DNA from 2 places in the Streptomyces agglomeratus genome. Region 1 is predicted to be linked to the other one. Evidence: riboswitches for the same ligand, from Rfam matches in the RefSeq annotation. Region 1 holds a riboswitch; the other holds the start of a gene.
What was found. Region 1 has a riboswitch for glycine ahead of gcvT (glycine cleavage system aminomethyltransferase GcvT). Riboswitches for the same ligand answer to the same signal wherever they lie in the genome.
Positions count from the first base shown of each region.

Region 2: linked by a shared signal. The riboswitch ahead of gcvP (aminomethyl-transferring glycine dehydrogenase) and the one ahead of gcvT (glycine cleavage system aminomethyltransferase GcvT) in region 1 are both predicted to bind glycine.

Region 1 covers NZ_MEHJ01000001.1:2,600,928-2,605,459, reverse strand. The annotation lists gene glyA (serine hydroxymethyltransferase) at 1-118, opposite strand, end outside; gene gcvH (glycine cleavage system protein GcvH) at 138-518, opposite strand; gene gcvT (glycine cleavage system aminomethyltransferase GcvT) at 577-1,692, opposite strand; glycine riboswitch at 1,728-1,827, opposite strand; glycine riboswitch at 1,828-1,925, opposite strand; gene AS594_RS10890 (AAA family ATPase) at 2,052-2,777, shown strand; gene AS594_RS10885 (enhanced serine sensitivity protein SseB) at 2,832-3,605, shown strand; gene AS594_RS10880 (enhanced serine sensitivity protein SseB C-terminal domain-containing protein) at 3,684-4,484, shown strand.
Region 2 covers NZ_MEHJ01000001.1:6,646,321-6,650,852, reverse strand. The annotation lists gene gcvP (aminomethyl-transferring glycine dehydrogenase) at 1-1,810, opposite strand, end outside; glycine riboswitch at 2,046-2,142, opposite strand; gene AS594_RS29140 (PRC-barrel domain-containing protein) at 2,257-2,622, shown strand; gene AS594_RS29135 (DNA polymerase IV) at 2,550-3,995, opposite strand; gene AS594_RS29130 (MerR family transcriptional regulator) at 4,111-4,532, opposite strand, start outside.

The DNA.
Region 1 (4,532 bases):
GAGCGAAGTTCTCCGAGGCGATCATTTCGAGGGTGGACTGCTGGCGGAGCAGCTCGGCGTCGACGGCGGCGGCGACGTCCGGGTCGAGCTCATGCAGGGGAGTGTTGAGAAGCGTCATCACGGTCCCGATCGAGGTCTTAGTTGCCGGAGGAGAAGGCGTCGTACTCGTCGGCGGAGAGCAGGTCGCCCGGCTCGTCCGTGACGCGCACCTTGAAGAGCCAGCCGCCCTCGAAGGGGGCGGAGTTCACCAGCGACGGGTCGTCGACGACGTCCTGGTTGGCCTCGACGACCTCGCCGGTCACCGGGGAGTACAGGTCGCTGACCGACTTGGTCGACTCCAGCTCGCCGCAGGACTCGCCCGCGCTCACCGTGTCGCCGACCGCCGGGAGCTGGGCGTAGACGACGTCACCGAGCGCGTTGGCCGCGAACTCCGTGATGCCGACCGTCGCGACGCCGTCCTCGGCGGTCGACAGCCACTCGTGCTCCTTGCTGTAACGCAGCTGCTGGGGGTTGCTCATGACCTGAATTCTCCTGTACGCGGGGGAGTGCTGGTGAACGGGGAGGTTGTGCGGGGGGTCACTTCTGGCGCTTGTAGAACGGCAGCGCGACGACCTCGTACGGCTCATGCGTACCGCGAATGTCGACGCCGACACCGGAGGTGCCGGGAGCGGCGTGCGCGGCGTCGACGTACGCCATGGCGATCGGCCTGCCCAGCGTCGGGGAGGGGGCGCCGGAGGTGACCTCGCCGATCACCTTGCCGTCCGCGACGACGGGGAAACCGGCGCGCGGGACGCGGCGGCCCTCGGCGATCAGGCCGACGAGCTTGCGCGGCGGGGCGGTCTCGGCGCGCTCGGCGGCGGCTTCGAGGGCGGCGCGGCCGACGAAGTCACCTTCCTTCTCGAACTTCACGACGCGGCCGAGGCCCGCGTCGAACGGGGTGAGCGCGGTGGTCAGCTCGTGCCCGTACAGCGGCATGCCCGCCTCCAGGCGCAGCGTGTCGCGGCAGGAGAGGCCGGCCGGGACCAGACCGACGTCCTTGCCCGCCTCGGTCAGCGCCTGCCACAGCGTCTCGGCGTGCCGAGGCTCCACGAACAGCTCGAAGCCGTCCTCGCCGGTGTAACCGGTACGGGCGATCAGCGCCGGGACGCCGGCGACGGTGCCGGGCAGGCCGGCGTAGTACTTCAGCCCGTCGAGGTCGGCGTCGGTGACGGACTTCAGGATGCCGGGGGACTCGGGGCCCTGGACGGCGATCAGGGCGTACGCGTCACGGTCGTCCCGTACGACGGCGTCGAAGCCGGCGGCGCGCTCGGTGATCGCGTCGAGGACGACCTGGGCGTTGCCGGCGTTGGCGACGACCATGTACTCGGTCTCGCCCAGCCGGTAGACGATCAGGTCGTCGACGATCCCGCCGTCCTCCTGGCAGATCATCGTGTAGCGGGCGCGGCCGAGACCGATGGTGCCGATGTTGCCGACGAGGGCGTAGTCGAGCGCGTTCACGGCCTGCGGGCCGGAGACGGTGATCTCGCCCATGTGGGAGAGGTCGAAGAGGCCGGCGCGGGTGCGAACGGCGTTGTGCTCGTCGCGCTCGCTGGCGTACCGCAGCGGCATGTCCCAGCCCGCGAAGTCGGTCATGGTCGCGCCCAGCGCACGATGAGTGGCGTCGAGGGCGGTGTGACGGGGGACAGTGCTCATGTGAGGGGCTCCCAGGGCATGACAGGCGAGGACGATCCTCCCCATCTGTCATCGGAACCTGAGAGGTTCACCGGGAGAGCCCCGGCTTGCACCTTGGGTGGAGCCGCGACGAAGCGGCCCGCTTTTCAGATCTGCCTCGCCCGCGCGGTACGGGGCCTGAGAGATTCAAGGGAGGAACTTGCTCCTTCGGCGTCCCGGGCACAGGGTGCCCCGGACTCTCCCGCGCGGATTCAAGCGGCCGGTATGCAGTTGGCGGGCACATCATTGCACGGAAATGGACTTGTGGCGCATTACCTTTTCTTTACACTTCTTGGGGAAGGGTGGGGGAAGGGTGGGGGACACCCGACAGGGGGAAGACGATGACGTTCCAGCAGCCAGGTGCCTACGCGGCGACCGCCGGTGCCGCACAGCGCGCGGTACCGGCCCAGCAGGGCGTGCCGATGGCCGTGCCCGTACCGGTTCCGGTCAGGGCGGCCGCGCGGCGGCCCGCGGCGACCGTGCGCGACCTGCGCGAGCGCGAGGGGCGCAGCCCGCGGGTGCTGGCCTTCGCGGCCGGTGACACGGTGGTGGTGTCCGGCCTGCCCGGCAGCGGGAAGAGCACCCTCATCCGCCGTACGGCGAGTGCGGCGGCGCACCGCATCGACTCGCAGGACGTGCGCGAGCGGTGGGAGGCGCGGATGCCCCGCGCGGTGCCGTACGCCCTCTACCGGCCGCTGGTGCGCGTGGCGCACTACGCCGGGCTCCGGCGGGCGCTGCGTTCGGGCGAGGGCGTCGTGGTGCACGACTGCGGTACGCAGACCTGGGTGCGGCGCTGGCTGGCGCGCGACGCCCGCCGCCGGGGCGTCGCGCTGCACCTGGTGCTGCTCGACGTGACCGCCGACGTGGCGCGGGCCGGCCAGCAGGAGCGGGGCCGAGGCGTCTCGGGTTACGCCTTCGCCCGGCACCGCAGGGCGGTGGCCCGGCTGGTACGGGACGCGGAGGCGGGCCGGCTGCCGGTGGGCTGCGCTTCGGCGGTGCTGCTGGACCGGGACGCCGCGGGCGCGCTCACGGTGATCGAATTCCCGGGGCCGGCGGCGGGGGCGTAGGCGGGCAGGGGAACAGGCCCCCGGGGCAGCCGCGCCCCGCGTTAAAGTCGTGCCGTGGATTACCCAGACTTCCCGGTACCGGCCCACCCCCACGGCGGCAGCGGCTGGCCCGGCAACGAGCTCGAAGAGGTGCTGGGCGCGTCGCTCGGCAACCCCGCCGCCGGCGGCCGCATAGTCGAGGTGCTGGGGCGCAGCCAGGTGTGGGTGCCGCTGCCGAACGGCGGCGGGCCGGACTCCCCGAACCTCGACCTGCCCACGGTGCAGATCCACGGCGAGGCGTACGTCCCCGTGTACAGCTCGGAGGAACAGCTGCGCCAGTGCGCCGGGCCCCACATGTCCTTCACCGTGGCCCCCGCCCGCGAGTTCGCCCGCGGCCTGCCCCCGCAGCTCGGCATCGCCGTGAACCCGGACGGCCCGGTCGGTGTGCCGCTGCCGCCGCCCGCCGTCGCCGAACTCTGCAGGGCCGGGCGTACGCCGCTGGACGGGCCGGCCAGCGGGGGCAGGGTGCGGCTCTTCGAGCCGGACTGGCAGGAGGAGCCGGTCGACTTCCTCTCCGCCGCCGCCGGTGAGTTCCAGGAGAGCGGTGTGGTGCTGACCGCCCGGCGGGCGCTCGCGAGCATCGAGGGCGGCGCCCCGGTGATGTTCGTCGGCGTACAGCTGTCCGCCTGGGAGGGCCCGGACCGCAACGCCCCGATGGACGCCCTCGGCCGGGCGCTCGGCCGCGTCCAGGTGCCCTGGGAGGTCAACCTCGTCCTGCTGGACGTGGCGCAGGACCCGGTCGCCGGCTGGATGCTGGAGAAGGTCCGGCCTTTCTACACACGTGCCTGACTCGTGTTCTGTGTCAGCGCTGCCGCTTAAGCTTGGCCGACAACCGACACGGTGGATCGAAGAGGGGCGGGACCCAGGGTGAGCGCGTCAGGCACTGCGGCGGCCGGGCAGGTCGAGCACATGCTGCGCCAGGTGACACCCGGGCGCTACGACGCGTACGAGGCACTCCTGCGCGCCCTCGCCGATCCGGCGGGCGGCAAGGTCTGGATGCTGCTCTGGCACGGCCAGGCGGGATCGCCGGACGCCCAGTACGGAAACATGGACGTCGACGGCCTCGGTTACGCGCCGTGCGTCACCTCCGCCCAGGAGCTAGCCGCGAGCGGGTGGAGCAGGGCGTACGAAGTGGTGTCCGGACGTGACGTCGCGCGTGCCCTCTTCCCCGACCGCTGGGGGATCTGGCTCAACCCGCACGCCCCCGGTGGCGGCGTCGGAATCCCCTGGCTGGACCTGCGGCGGATCGCTACCGGACTCGACCGGATGCCGGCCGGACCGCTGCGGCTGTCCGAACCCGCGATCGAGATCCCGCAGTTCTACGCCCTGCTCACGCAGAACGCCCACCGCACGTCCGCGGTCCGCGCGCTGCGCCGCGCCTGGGTGCAGCCGGCGCTGGGAGCGCCGTATCTGGCCATCGGGCTCGACCTGTACGACACGAGCCAGCAGTCCGTCGACGCCGTGCGCGCGATGATGCAGCAGTCGATCGGTGTGGTCCCCGAGGGGCTGCCCGTGTCCACCGTCGCGATGTCGGACGAGTACGACCCCGTCTCCATGTGGCTGCGCGCCAACGCCCGCCCGTTCTACGACCGCGAGGCGCACGCGCCGCCCGCTCCCTCGTCCACCGGACAGGGCGGCTATGGCTACCCGGCCCCGCGCGCCTACTGAAAGCCGGCGCGTCCGGTCGACCGGTCGGCGAACCGCGCTTGAAGGCCG
Region 2 (4,532 bases), 4.0 Mb from region 1:
ACGACGGAATCAGGCACACCGTGCGCTGGTCGTCGCCGTTGGCCCGGTGGTACGCCCGTACCGCCAGCAGCCCCGCCAGCTCGCCCTGCGAACCGGCGTTCGGCTGGATGGACACCGCGTCGTACCCGGTGACCTCGGCGAGACGCTCCTCCAGTTCGTGGATGAGCGTCAGGTAGCCCTGCGCCTGCTCGACCGGCGCGAAGGGGTGGACCGCTCCGAACTCCGGCCAGGTGACCGGCTCCATCTCGGTGGTCGCGTTCAGCTTCATCGTGCACGAGCCGAGCGGGATCATGCCGCGGTCGAGCGCGTAGTCGCGGTCGGCGAGCCTGCGCAGGTAGCGCAGCATCGCGGTCTCCGACCGGTGCTGGTGGAAGACCGGGTGCGTCAGCACCTCGTCACTCCGCAGCAGCCCCTCGGGCAGCGCGTCGGCCACCCGGGCGTCGAGCGCCTCGATGTCCGCGTCGACCCCGAAGGCCGCCCAAACCGCGGAGATCTGCGCGCGGCCCGTCGTCTCGTCGCAGGCCATGGAGACGTGGTCGGCGTCGGCCTGGTACAGGTTGACCCCGCGCTCACGGGCCCCCGCGACGACCTCGGCCGCCTTGCCGGGAACGCGCGCGGTCAGCGTGTCGAAGTACGCGCCGTGCACGACCTCGACGCCGCCGGCGCGCAGGCCCTCGGCGAGCAGCGTCGCGTAGCGGTGCGTGCGGCGCGCGATGCCGCGCAGGCCGTCGGGGCCGTGGTAGACGGCGTACATGCCAGCCATGACGGCGAGCAGCACCTGCGCCGTGCAGATGTTGCTGGTGGCCTTCTCACGGCGGATGTGCTGCTCACGCGTCTGGAGCGCCAGCCGGTACGCCCTGTTGCCGTCGGCGTCCACGGAGACGCCGACGAGCCGCCCGGGCAGGCTGCGCGCGAACTTCTCGCGTACGGCCATGAAGCCGGCGTGCGGGCCGCCGAAGCCCATCGGCACACCGAAGCGCTGGGTGGTGCCCACCGCGATGTCCGCGCCGAGCTCGCCGGGCGAGGTCAGCAGCGTGAGCGCGAGAAGGTCGGCGGCGACGGTGACGATCGCCCCGAGCTCGTGGGCCTGCTCGATGACGGGCTTGATGTCCCGCACGGCGCCCGACGCTCCCGGGTACTGGAGCAGCACACCGAAGACACCGCGCTCGGCGACCTCGGCCGGGATACCGTCCGACAGGTCCGTGACGACGACCTCGACACCGGTCGGCTCCGCGCGCGTCTGAATGACGGCCACGGTCTGCGGCAGGGTGTCGGAGTCGATCAGGAAGACGCCGTTCTTGACCTTGCCCACGCGGCGCGCGAGCGACATGGCCTCGGCGGCGGCGGTGCCCTCGTCGAGCAGCGAGGCACCCGAGGTCGGCAGTCCGGTCAGGTCCGCGACCATGGTCTGGAAGTTGAGCAGCGCTTCGAGGCGGCCCTGCGAGATCTCCGGCTGGTAGGGCGTGTACGCCGTGTACCAGGCGGGGTTCTCCATGACGTTGCGCAGGATCACCGGCGGCGTGAAGGTGCCGTAGTAGCCCAGCCCGATCATCGGGGCGAGCACCTGGTTGCGGTCGGCGAGCGTGCGCAGCTCGGCCAGTACCTCGGCCTCGGTACGCGCGTCGGGCAGTCCGAGCGCCTCGGCGCTCTTGATGACGTCCGGCACCGCGGCCGCGGTCAGCTCGTCGAGCGAGCCGTAACCGACCTGGGCGAGCATCTTGGCCTGAGCTCCGGCATCGGGCCCGATGTGGCGCTGCTCGAAGGGGATGCCACGCTCAAGCTGTGAGAGCGGAATGCGGTTTGCGGTCATCTGCGGAAGGCCTCCTGGTCTGACGCGACCTGCGAGGGGCACCACGGCACGGGTACCCGGACGGCCCTCCCCCTCTGTCATCTCAACCTGAGAGCTTCACCGGAAGACCGTAGGTACGTCGCTGACGTCGAGGTCGTTCCGGCTTTCACCGTCGGTGAGGAAGGGATCCGTGACGGGTGCTGCGCTCTTGCCCAGCACATGCCCGTCCGATGCCCGTCCTGCTTTCCAGAGTGACCTCGTCCGTGCGGTACGGGTGCCTGAGAGATTCCGGGGAGGATTTGCTCCTTCGGCGCCTCCGGCACGTTCACCGGAGACTCTCCCGCACGGGGTCAGCAGCCATTGGCCAGCCTACCAGCGAGGTCTGTCCTGAATCCCTCGAGTGGCCGAGTCCACAGTTGTGCCCTTTCGTAGGGTCTAGGGAGCAGCCGCGATCAGTTGGAGGGACCGTGCAGACCGACATTGATCCGCGCAGCCTGATCGGCCGCAAGGCGTACGACCGCAACGGCACCAGGATCGGAACGGTGGACGAGGTGTACCTCGACGACGCCACGGGTGTGCCCGAATGGGCTGCGGTACGCACCGGTCTCTTCAGCCGGGACGCGTTCGTCCCGCTGGAGCCCAGCAAGGTCGTGGACGACTCCCTGCGGGTGCCCTACGACCGCGCCCTGATCCGGGAGGCACCCGACTTCGGCGTCGGCCGCCACCTCTCCCCCGAACAGGAACTCCAGCTCTACCACCACTACGGGCTGGAGATCTCCTCCCCCGCCCCCGACCGGGACTTCGGGCGGCTGGCCGGCGACGACTCGGCCTGATCCCCGGCGGGCGCCCGCACCAGCGGGAGCGGATCGGACGGGGTGATGTCCGGATCGTCCACCGCGAAGGTCCGCACCCGCCCCGGCGGCGACGTCGGCTCCTCGAACCGCACCGTCACCCTCCCGAGCCCGCTGCCCTGCACCCACCCCGCTCCGTACCGGGCGTGCCGCACGTCCTGCCCGGCCAGCCACCGGCGCTCCTGCGGCGGCTCGGGAGCTGCCGCCACCGGCTCCCCGGCGCCGGGCACCGTTTCCGCGGTCTCCTGCGCACCCTGCGCCTCGGCCTGCGCGCGCTCCCCCGCCGCCGCCTGTGCGAAGAGGTCCTCCTGCGTGTAGTCGGCCAGCCCGGTGACGCCCACGCCCAGCAGCCTGACGCCGCCGGTGGTGTCCACCGACTCCAGCAGCCGCCCGGCGGCCTCCCGCACCACCGCCGGATCGTCGGTGGGCCCACGCAGCGTCTCGGAGCGCGTCAGAGTCGAGAAGTCGTATCTGCGCACCTTCAGCACCACGGTCCTGCCCGAGCGCCCGGCCGCCCGCAACCGCTGCACGCACCGGTCCGACAGCCGCACCACCTCGTTCCTGACCCGGACCCGGTCGTGCAGGTCCACTTCGAAGGTGTCCTCGACCGACACGGATTTGGCGTCCCTCTCAGCCACCACGGGCCGTTCGTCGTGCCCGGCGGCCATTCGGTACAACGAGACCCCGTGCGCCCGTCCCAGCAGGCGTACAAGCTCGTCCTCGCCCGCTTCCGCGAGATGGGCGACGGTCGTCATTCCGGCCCGGCGCAGATGCTCGCCGGTGGCCGGGCCGACCCCCGGCAGGATCCGCACCGGCATGGGCCCCAGCAGCTCCCGCTCGGTCCCCAGCTCTATGAGCACGAGACCGTCCGGCTTGGCCTGCTCCGACGCGATCTTCGCGAGCATCTTGGAACCCGCGAGTCCCACGGAGCCCGTCAGCCCCGTGACAGCCTTGATGTCGGCGCGCAGCAGTTCGCCCGCCCTGCGCGCCGAGGCGGAGTCGTCGGCCACTCCGCCGGCCTCCAGATCGACGAACGCCTCGTCCAGGCTCAGCGGCTCCACCAGCGGGGAAAGCCGCCCGAGGAGCTCCATGACCTGTTCGCTGACCGACCGGTAGAGGGCGAAGCGCGGCATCAGGTAAGCGGCGTTCGGGCACAGCCGGCGCGCCTGGGCCACCGGCATCGCCGAATGCACCCCGAATCGTCTGGCCTCGTACGACGCGGTGGCGACAACCCCCCGGGTCCCGATTCCGCCGACGACCACCGGCTTTCCGCGCAGACTCGGCTTCGCCGCCTGCTCTGCTGCGGCGTAGAAGGCATCCATGTCCAGATGCAGGATGGTCGGCGCGGATCTCACACCACCGATGCTGCCGTACGGCACTGACAATCGGGCGGCGACGGCGCGGCGGGAAGACAGCCGCACCGGCCGGAGCGCCGACCGGCCCGTCCTCCGTCCGCCCCCGAGCCGCCCGTCAGCCCGCCTTGTTGCGGCGCCGCGCGAGTTCGTCCGTGGGGTTGTGCCCGACCAGCGTCTCGCCCGTGTCGACGCGCTCCCCGTGCAGCTGGGACAGCGCGCTCTCCACATCCCGCCAGACCACGCCCACGGCGATCCCGAAGACGCCCTGGCCGCCCTGGAGCAGCTCGACGACCTCGTCGGGCGACGAGCACTCGTACACCGTCGCGCCGTCGCTCATGAGCGTCATCCGCTCCAGGTCCTGGAAACCCCGGGCCCGCAGATGCTGGACGGCCGCGCGAATGTTCTGCAACGCCACACCGGTGTCCAGGAATCGCTTGACGATTTTGAGGACGACGACGTCGCGGAAGCTGTAAAGCCGCTGCGTACCCGATCCGTGGGCGGGCCGTACGCTCGGCTCCACCAGTCCCGTACGCGCCC